Regions from separate parts of the Nocardia sp. CDC153 genome, predicted to be linked through region 2. Evidence: riboswitches for the same ligand, from Rfam matches in the RefSeq annotation. Region 2 holds a riboswitch; the other holds the start of a gene.
The links. A riboswitch is a leader RNA that binds a small molecule or an ion and turns the genes downstream of it on or off. The one in region 2 is predicted to bind glycine.
Positions count from the first base shown of each region.

Region 1 (4,240 bases), on a different contig from region 2:
CCCCTCCGCCGCCGCGTCGACACCGGCACCGGTTTCGAACCGCTACGAAAAATGACCAACATCTTCGAATTCCGCCCGCTCGACACCGAAACCGAAATGACCTACACGGTCCACTACCAAATCACCCCCGCCCCTCTCGCCCACCTCCTCCACCGCATAGTCCAACCGTCCACCCGCCAAGGCATGCAAACCTCCATGTCCAACCTGACCGACCTACTAATCGCCGAAGGCTGAACGCCAACAGACGCTGATTTGTCAGATGACAGGTGCGCGGCGGGTGCTGGAGTTCGGAACGCTCTGGGGATACAGCACCATTTGGTTCGCTCGCGCCGTCGGTGCTGATAGGCATGTCACCACGCTCGAGGTAGACGAGCAGTACGGGAGCTCAGGGCAAGAACATCCTGTTGTGGTGCGCCATCAGGGACTCGAACCCCGAACCCGCTGATTAAGAGTCAGCTGCTCTGCCAATTGAGCTAATGGCGCTGGGCACCGTGGTGGGTGCGGTGAAGAAGATAGCAGGGGTGGGGGTGGGGAAACTAATCGGTGGGGTCACCAGGTGTGCCAGGGTGGGGGACCATGTGTGCCGAAGTCGGGGCGCGGTGGGGTTTGGGGGCGGTGGGTGTAGCAGAATGGTTGCCGCCGGTGCGGATTCGTTGCCGGACTGTCCTGTTCGACGCAGCGCACCGCACGCGCACCACGATGCGCCACGGTGTCGCGGGTGGGTCTGCTGCGATCAATCCATGCGGAAGGTTTGATACGTGCGCAAGCACCTGATCACGGTGGCGACCATTGCACTCCTGGCGGGAACGGTTGCCGCCTGCGGCGATCACCGCAGTGCCCCTTTGACTCCGCCCTCGCCGACGTCGTCGGTGCCGTTCCTCGGCGGCGGCCAGATCCCCGAAGTGATCGACGTGCCGACCAGCACCCCGGCGACCACCTCCGCGACCAAAACCCGCTAGCGGCCCCGGAATTCGTCGACGAGCAGGCGACCGCCGGGCGGGGTACACCGACGCAACGCGTGGCGGTCAGGCCGGGACATCGGTCGGGCGGGAGGGCGGTCGCTTCAGCAGGGCCAGGGTGCGGGCGGTGTGCCGGTGCACACTCAGGACCGGGATGCCCAGGGCCACAGCGGTTTCGGTGGCGGACAGGCCGACCGCCACGCGGAGGGTGAGAAGATCGCGCTGACCGTCGGACAGCTGGGTGAAGGGGGAGCGGCGGGAGTGCTCGTAGCGGCACAGGCCGACCGCGCGGCGGATCGTGGTGTACGCGAATTCGAGGAAGTCTCGGCGCGCGGTGCGGGCGGTGGGCCAGCCGGTGAGGATCGCGGTCGTCACCTGGTCGGCCAGGCGGTCGGAGATGACGTTCGCGCCCAACTCCGCACGGCAGCACGCGGTGGCGAAATACCGCGTGTAGGTGAGCAATTCGGCAAGGGCGGTGCGGCGACCCGAGGCCGCGGCGGCGAGGGTGGCGGAGCTGGGAACCGCTGCCCGCGACGGTGCCACGGCGGTCATCGGTGTCACAGCGGTCATCGGGGTCACGGCGGTCGCCGCGCGGGTGACGGGCGGAGTCACGCAGGGCAGAGAGGCCACGCGGGGCAGAGAAGCGGTATCGATGCTCATGGGAGGTCCTCGGATCAGCCGGGCGTTCGCCCGGTTATCGGATCTCCCCCTCTGTCATGGGACCTGAGAGCTTCGCCGCATGCACGACTTGCACCGTAGGTGAGGCGCTCCATACGCCTGACTTTCCAGAGTGGCCTGGTCGAAACGGTATCTGTGCCTGAGAGATTCCGGGGAGGTTGCTCCTTCGGCACCCCGGATCCGGGGCTTCTCCCGCCACGACTCATAGCGGCCGGATATTCGATTGTCTCGGGCCAGCCTAGTCGATGCGGTGGGTCGCCGACACCACACAGCAACCCACCGGCATCCGGATTGTGGCCGATCTCACCGCGGATCGCTGAGCAGCCACTGCTCGCGCGGCGTGCGCCGGCGCTCACGGCGACTGCCGACGCGAGCCCGCGCGGCGTACGCGAGGGTGCTCTCCTCCGCGGTCAGCTGATGCCAGCCGCTGCCCCCGCCGATGTCGAACGCGCCGATGTACCCGCCGGGCAGCAGCTGGAACGGCTCGGTGATGTGCTTGCCGAAATCGAACTGGGTGCTTCCGGGCTTGCGGAAGTTCTCGAACCAGGCCGGAAACACGAAGTCCGACACCATGACCCCATCGATCTGATACCCGTACTGATCGGCCTCGCACGCGTCGGCGACCTCGTAGGCGTAGAGGCGGCCGGTGGTCGCGGTGGTGAAGACGTAGGCGGCCAGATTGATGTCGGGATCGCCGAGCATCTCGAGCAGTTCATGGCTCGCGGTCACCGTCCACTGCAGTCCGGCATTGGTGTCGCTGCGCGCGAACACCTTTCCCAGCGGCAGCCCCTCGCTGGTGAGATCGTGGTAGCCGAGCGCCCCGGCCTGATCCGAATCGTCGGCGATCACGATCCACCACGCGCCCGGCTCGGGCTGCTGACCGCTGCCCACGAAGCTCAGCTCGGCGTCACTTCCCCAGACCGGAGCCCAATCCCGGTGCACCTGCGTCTGCAGCGCCGGGACGACCGCGGAAACCTGGGCGTCGGTCAGTACGGTACTGCGGTTCAACACGGCAATATGTATGGCAGACATGGCGATTCTCTCGTCGTTGTGGCTGATCAGCGTGGTAGGCGCGACGTCATTCGATCTTGCTGGCTGTCATCATCTCGCGAAAACCCCAGGGAGGCAGGCCAAAAGTGCGCATTATCGATCTTTCGGTCCCGATTCGGTCCGGTATGCCGGTGTATCCCGGCGATCCGGAGGTCACCATCCGCCCCGCCTTGACCGTAGCCGCCGACGGGGTCAATGTGCTGCATCTGGATCTGGGTTCGCAGACGGGGACGCACGTGGACGCGCCGAGCCATATCGACGATTCCCTGCCCACCCTGGACGAACTCCCGCTGGAACGGTTCCTCGGCCCCGGTGTCGTCATCGATGCCCGCGCGGTCGGTGCCGGTGGTGCGATCGGGCGGGAACTGTTCGAGGGCCGGGTCGCCGCGGGGCAGATCGTGCTGATCGCGACCGGTTGGTCCGAACATTGGGGCACGCACGCCTACCTGAACCATCCGCACCTGACGGTCGAGGCGGCCGAGTACCTCATCGCCACCGGTGTGCGCACCCTCGGCATCGACGCCCTCTCGGTCGATCCGACTCCCGCCGAGGAGATTCCGGTGCACCGCATCCTGTGCGGCGCGCACGCCGTCATCGCCGAGAACCTGACCGGACTGGCCCGGCTGCTCACCCCGGAAAACGCTGGTCAGCCCGTGGAGGTATCGCTTTTCCCGCTGAGCCTGCCCGGGGCGGACGGAGCCCCCGTGCGGGCCATCGCCCGCCTCGGGGCATGACGGCGACCTCGGGAATGTGTGACAGAAACACCAGTGTGTCGCATTTTGCGGCGCAGGTCACTCGATCTTCGTAGACTGCTCTGGATCACCGGGGGCGTCGGGGCCCCCGGCCACGCCCGATCCGAAGGAATCCGCAGTGAACCGTTGTGCCGTAACCACTTTGCTAGCCGTTGCGGCTATCCTCCCCGTTGCGCCCATCGCCTCGGCGGAGATCGTCCTCACCGACGCCACCTCGACGACGACCACCACCCCCACTCCGGGCGTGGCCCCCAGCCCCGGCACCGGCGTCCCCGGCGAGAAGGACGACCCCAACAACCCCATCGAATCCGATGTCGAACTCGGATCCTCGGCCTTCAAACTCGGCGGCGCGCTCGGCTCGGCGACCACGGGCTCCTCGGGTCAGAAGGGCCTGTGCACGGTCCTCGGCACCGCCTCCTCGCTCGGCGGCCTCGCGGCCCTGGGCTGCGGCAACCTCAATGGCGGCGGCGGCATCGGCCCCGGCACCATCAAGTAGGACTCAGCCGCGGTCGGCTCGGCGTTCAGCCGCGGTCGGCATTGCCCGCCTTCCACTGCTCCCACGGAATGTTCCAGTCGCCCAGCCCGTCCACGCCCGACAGCGTCCCGCCGACCGTGTTCTTCACGATGGTGATGTCACCGCGCTTGACGTTGTCGTAGACCCACTTCGCGTCGGACGGGCTCAGATTGAGGCAGCCGTGGCTGGTGTTGACCGAGCCCTGCGCGCCCACCGACCACGGTGCCGAGTGGAAGAAGATGCCGGAGTAGGAGATTCGCGTCGCCCAGTCGATCGGCGTCTTGTAG
Region 1 covers NZ_JAYKYU010000005.1:383,733-387,972, forward strand. The annotation lists gene VMT65_RS28440 (SRPBCC family protein) at 1-234, shown strand, start outside; gene VMT65_RS28445 (O-methyltransferase) at 251-445, shown strand; tRNA gene VMT65_RS28450 (tRNA-Lys) at 408-483, opposite strand; gene VMT65_RS28455 (hypothetical protein) at 759-959, shown strand; gene VMT65_RS28460 (hypothetical protein) at 1,026-1,619, opposite strand; glycine riboswitch at 1,661-1,754, opposite strand; glycine riboswitch at 1,755-1,842, opposite strand; gene VMT65_RS28465 (hypothetical protein) at 1,941-2,648, opposite strand; gene VMT65_RS28470 (cyclase family protein) at 2,774-3,421, shown strand; gene VMT65_RS28475 (hypothetical protein) at 3,582-3,935, shown strand; gene VMT65_RS28480 (L,D-transpeptidase) at 3,961-4,240, opposite strand, start outside.
Region 1: it holds a riboswitch for glycine, as region 2 does, so the genes downstream of both, VMT65_RS28460 (hypothetical protein) here and gcvP (aminomethyl-transferring glycine dehydrogenase) in region 2, are expected to answer to the same signal.

Region 2 (4,240 bases):
GCCCGATTCGACATCAGCGTCGCCTGACGCCATGTCCCCCAACGGGGGCGGCCGCCTGCGGCGGCTGAACGCGGTGCCCGGTGAGGTGTCGCCCGAGGAGCTTCGGTTCGATCACGAAATCCGGATCACCCGGGCGGATCTGCTCGACCAGGCGGGCATCGACGAGAAGTTCCTGACGGAATTGATTCGCGCCAACCTCATTACGCCCGGTGCGGCAGGCTATTTCGACGGCGACGCCGTCACCCTGGCCCGCACCGCCAAGGCCCTGAGCGAATTCGGTTTGGAGGCAAGGCATCTGCGCGCCTTCAAGCTGGCCGCCGATCGCGAGGCCGCCATGGTCGCCCAGATCGCGGCCCCGATCGCCAAGAGTCGCGACGCGGACGCCCGCGCTCGCGCCGAGGAGACGGTGCGCGAGTTGGCGGCGCTGTCGCTGACCCTGCACACCTGCCTGGTGAAGACCTCTGTGCGCGCTTCCCTCGGCGGCTGAAATCTTCGCCTAGACTCGGTATTACAGCCGGGGGCTGGCGGCCGGTGTGGATTTGGGAGGCAGTGCGATGAGCGAAATGCGTGTGATCGGCATCCGTGTCGAGCAGCCACAGAATCAGCCCGTGCTGTTGCTCCGGGAAGTCTCCGGTGATCGCTACCTACCGATCTGGATCGGTCAGGCCGAGGCCACCGCGATCGTGCTGGAGCAGGAGGGCGTGACCCCGATCCGCCCGCTGACCCACGATCTGATCAAGATCCTGATCAAGGAGCTCGGTCACACCCTCAAGGAAGTGCGGATCGTGGATCTGCAGGAGGGCACCTTCTACGCCGACCTGGTCTTCGAGAACGATCTGCGCATCTCGGCGCGGCCCTCGGATTCGGTGGCCATCGCGCTGCGGGTGGGCTGCCCGATCTATGCCGAGGAGCCGGTCCTGGAAGAGGCCGGGCTGGTCATGCCGGACGAGCGCGAGGACGAGGTCGAGAAGTTCAAGGAGTTTCTCGAATCGGTATCTCCCGATGACTTCAAGGCCACGGACAGCTGACCAACTCCTGACCTGGCGATGATCCTGGGTTGATCTCCAAACGAGACAAAACCGTGTCTCTACCTCAGGTTTAGGTTTAAAAACACGCGCCCGGTGATCCTTGGATGGACCCGATTCTCCCGCAACAATCAGGGGAGTAGCCTCGATTGTTAGGCCAACGCTCCAGAGTCGATTGACAGAGCCCAGCCCTGATAGGCACGCAGTAAGGGAGTAGTCAGTGGGAGATCAACCGCAACCTCAGGATGTGGTGCAGCCAGGGCTGTTCCCCGATGACACGGTGCCCGACGAACTCGTCGGCTACCGTGTGCCCAGTGCTTGCCAGGTGGCCGGAATCACCTACCGCCAGCTCGACTACTGGGCCCGCACCGGACTGGTCGTCCCGTCCATCCGCAGCGCCACCGGATCCGGCAGCCAGCGTCTGTACTCGTTCAAGGACATCCTGGTCCTCAAGATCGTCAAGCGTCTGCTCGATGCGGGCATCTCGCTGCAGAACATCCGCATCGCCGTGGATCATCTGCGCAGCCGCGGGGTCGAAGACCTCGCCGGAATCACCCTCTTCTCCGACGGCACCACGGTCTACGAGTGCTCCTCCGCCGAGGAAGTGGTCGATTTACTGCAGGGCGGACAGGGCGTGTTCGGTATCGCGGTCAGCGGTGCCATGCGCGAATTGACCGGTGCCATAGCCAACTTCCCGGCCGAGCGCGCCGAGGACGGCAGCACCTCCGAGCGTCCGGAGGACGAGCTGTCCTTCCGCCGCAAGGCCCGGATGAGCAAGACCGGTTAGACACAGCCGTTTACGAATGCGCGTCGCCCTCGGGAGGCGCGCATTTTCGTTGCCCGATGTGCTGCTCGGTGTGAAACGGAGCCCAGGCAACATTGTTGTAACCTGGGTCCCCTTAAACTGGCGAGTGCGTCGCAGCCGTGCGGGAGAGTTCCGGGGGTAGCCTCGGACGCCGAAGGAGCAGCACCTCCCCGTCAATCTCTCAGGCACAAGGGACCGTGCGGAGTTTCGGCGCCTCTGGAAAGTGGTGGCCGCGCGTCACCCGCCCATGGTGAAAGGGCAACGGCCGCAAGGTCGGGGCCCGAATCTCTCAGGCATCGAGGACAGAGGGGGAGGGCAGACGTAGTGTCGGCCTCCGGGTCGACCCCGCCCACCCCAATGGAGCAGCCGTGATCTGGACTCGATCCTTCGCCGACCGCCACATCGGCCCCGACAGCGGTGAGACCGGCCGCATCCTCGAGACCGTGGGCGTCGAGTCGCTGGACGAACTCGCCACCAGGGCCGTGCCCGCCAGCATTCTGGACGCGCCCGAGGGCAATGGGCTCAATGCGCTGCCCGCGGCCGTCTCCGAGCACGAGGCGCTCGCCGAGCTTGCGGCGCTTGCCAATTCGAATACCGTGGCCACCTCCATGATCGGGCTGGGGTACTACGACACGCTCACCCCGCCGGTGCTGCTGCGGAATCTGGTCGAGAATCCGGCCTGGTACACCGCGTACACGCCCTACCAGCCGGAGATCAGCCAGGGGCGGCTCGAGGCGCTGCTGAACTTCCAGACCATGGTGGCGGATCTGACCGCGATGGAGGTCGCCAACGCGTCCATGCTGGACGAGGCGACCGCGGCGGCCGAGGCCATGACGCTGCTGCAGCGGGCGAACCGTAAGAGCAAGTCTTCGCGGCTGTTGATCGACACCGATCTCTTCCCGCAGACGCGGACGCTGCTGTACACGCGCGCCGAGCCGCTGGGGATCGAGATCGTCGAGGCCGATCTGGCCGAGGGTGAACTGCCCGAGGGTGAGTTCTTCGGTGTGATCGTGCAGCAGCCGGGCGCGTCCGGGCGCATCGTGGACTGGGCTCCGGTCATCGAGGCCGCACACGCGCGCGGTGCGCTGGTGGCGGTCGGCGCGGATCTGCTTGCGCTGACGCTGATTACGCCGCCCGGTGAGCAGGGCGCGGACGTCTGTTTCGGCACCACGCAGCGTTTCGGTGTGCCGCTGGGCTTCGGCGGCCCGCACGCGGGCTATCTCGCGGTGCATTCCGCGCATGCGCGACAGCTGCCGGGCCGACTGGTCGGTGTGTCGGTGGACGCGGACGGCAACCTCGCCTACCGGCTCGCGCTGCAGACCCGTGAGCAGCACATTCGCCGGGAGAAGGCGACCTCGAACATCTGCACCGCGCAGGTGCTGCTGGCCATTCTGGCCGCCATGTACGCCTCGTATCACGGCGCGGACGGGCTGCGGTCGCTGGCACGGCGGGTACATGGACACGCGCAGTGGCTGGCCGCCGGGCTCGGCGATGCGGTCGTGCACCAGAGCTTCTTCGACACCGTGCTGGTGAACGTGCCCGGTGGTGCGGAAGGCATTGTGGCCAAGGCGAAGGGGAGCGGCATCAATCTGCGGCTCGTCGACGCCGATCATGTGGCCATCGCGTGCGATGAGGTCACCACGGACGCGCATGTGGTCGCCGTGCTGGACTGCTTCGGCGCGGAGATCCCCGTCGGCCCCGAGGGCGCGCTGTTCCACGGCAAGCAGCGCCCGCACATCGAGGTCCGCACCTCGGAGTTCCTGACCGCCCCGGCGTTCACCAAGTACCGCACCGAGACCGCCATGCTGCGCTACCTGCGCGCGCTCTCGGACAAGGATATTGCCCTGGACCGCAGCATGATTCCGCTCGGCTCCTGCACCATGAAGCTGAACGCGGCCGCGGAGATGGAGGCCATCACCTGGCCCGGCTTCAACCGGGTGCACCCGTACGCGCCGGTCGAGGATGCTCCCGGACTGCTGAAGCTCATCGACGACCTCGAGGGCTGGCTGTGCGCGGTCACCGGCTACGACCGGGTTTCCCTGCAGCCCAATGCCGGTAGCCAGGGCGAGTACGCGGGTCTGCTCGCGATTCGCCGCTACCACCTGGATCGCGGTGACGCGCACCGGGATACGTGCCTGATCCCCTCGAGCGCGCACGGCACCAACGCGGCCTCGGCCGCCATGGTCGGCATGCGGGTGGAGGTCGTGAAGACCCGCCCCAACGGCGATATCGATCTCGACGACCTGCGCGCCAAGATCGCCGATCACGCCGAGCGACTGGCCTGCATCATGATCACCTACCCGTCCACGCACGGCGTGTACGAGCACGAGGTGGCCGAGCTGTGCGGTCTGGTGCACGAGGCGGGCGGCCAGGTGTACGTCGACGGCGCGAACCTGAACGCCCTGGTGGG
Region 2 covers NZ_JAYKYU010000004.1:71,618-75,857, forward strand. The annotation lists gene ftsR (transcriptional regulator FtsR) at 1-487, shown strand, start outside; gene VMT65_RS22835 (bifunctional nuclease family protein) at 555-1,028, shown strand; gene VMT65_RS22840 (MerR family transcriptional regulator) at 1,246-1,812, shown strand; glycine riboswitch at 1,943-2,038, shown strand; gene gcvP (aminomethyl-transferring glycine dehydrogenase) at 2,199-4,240, shown strand, end outside.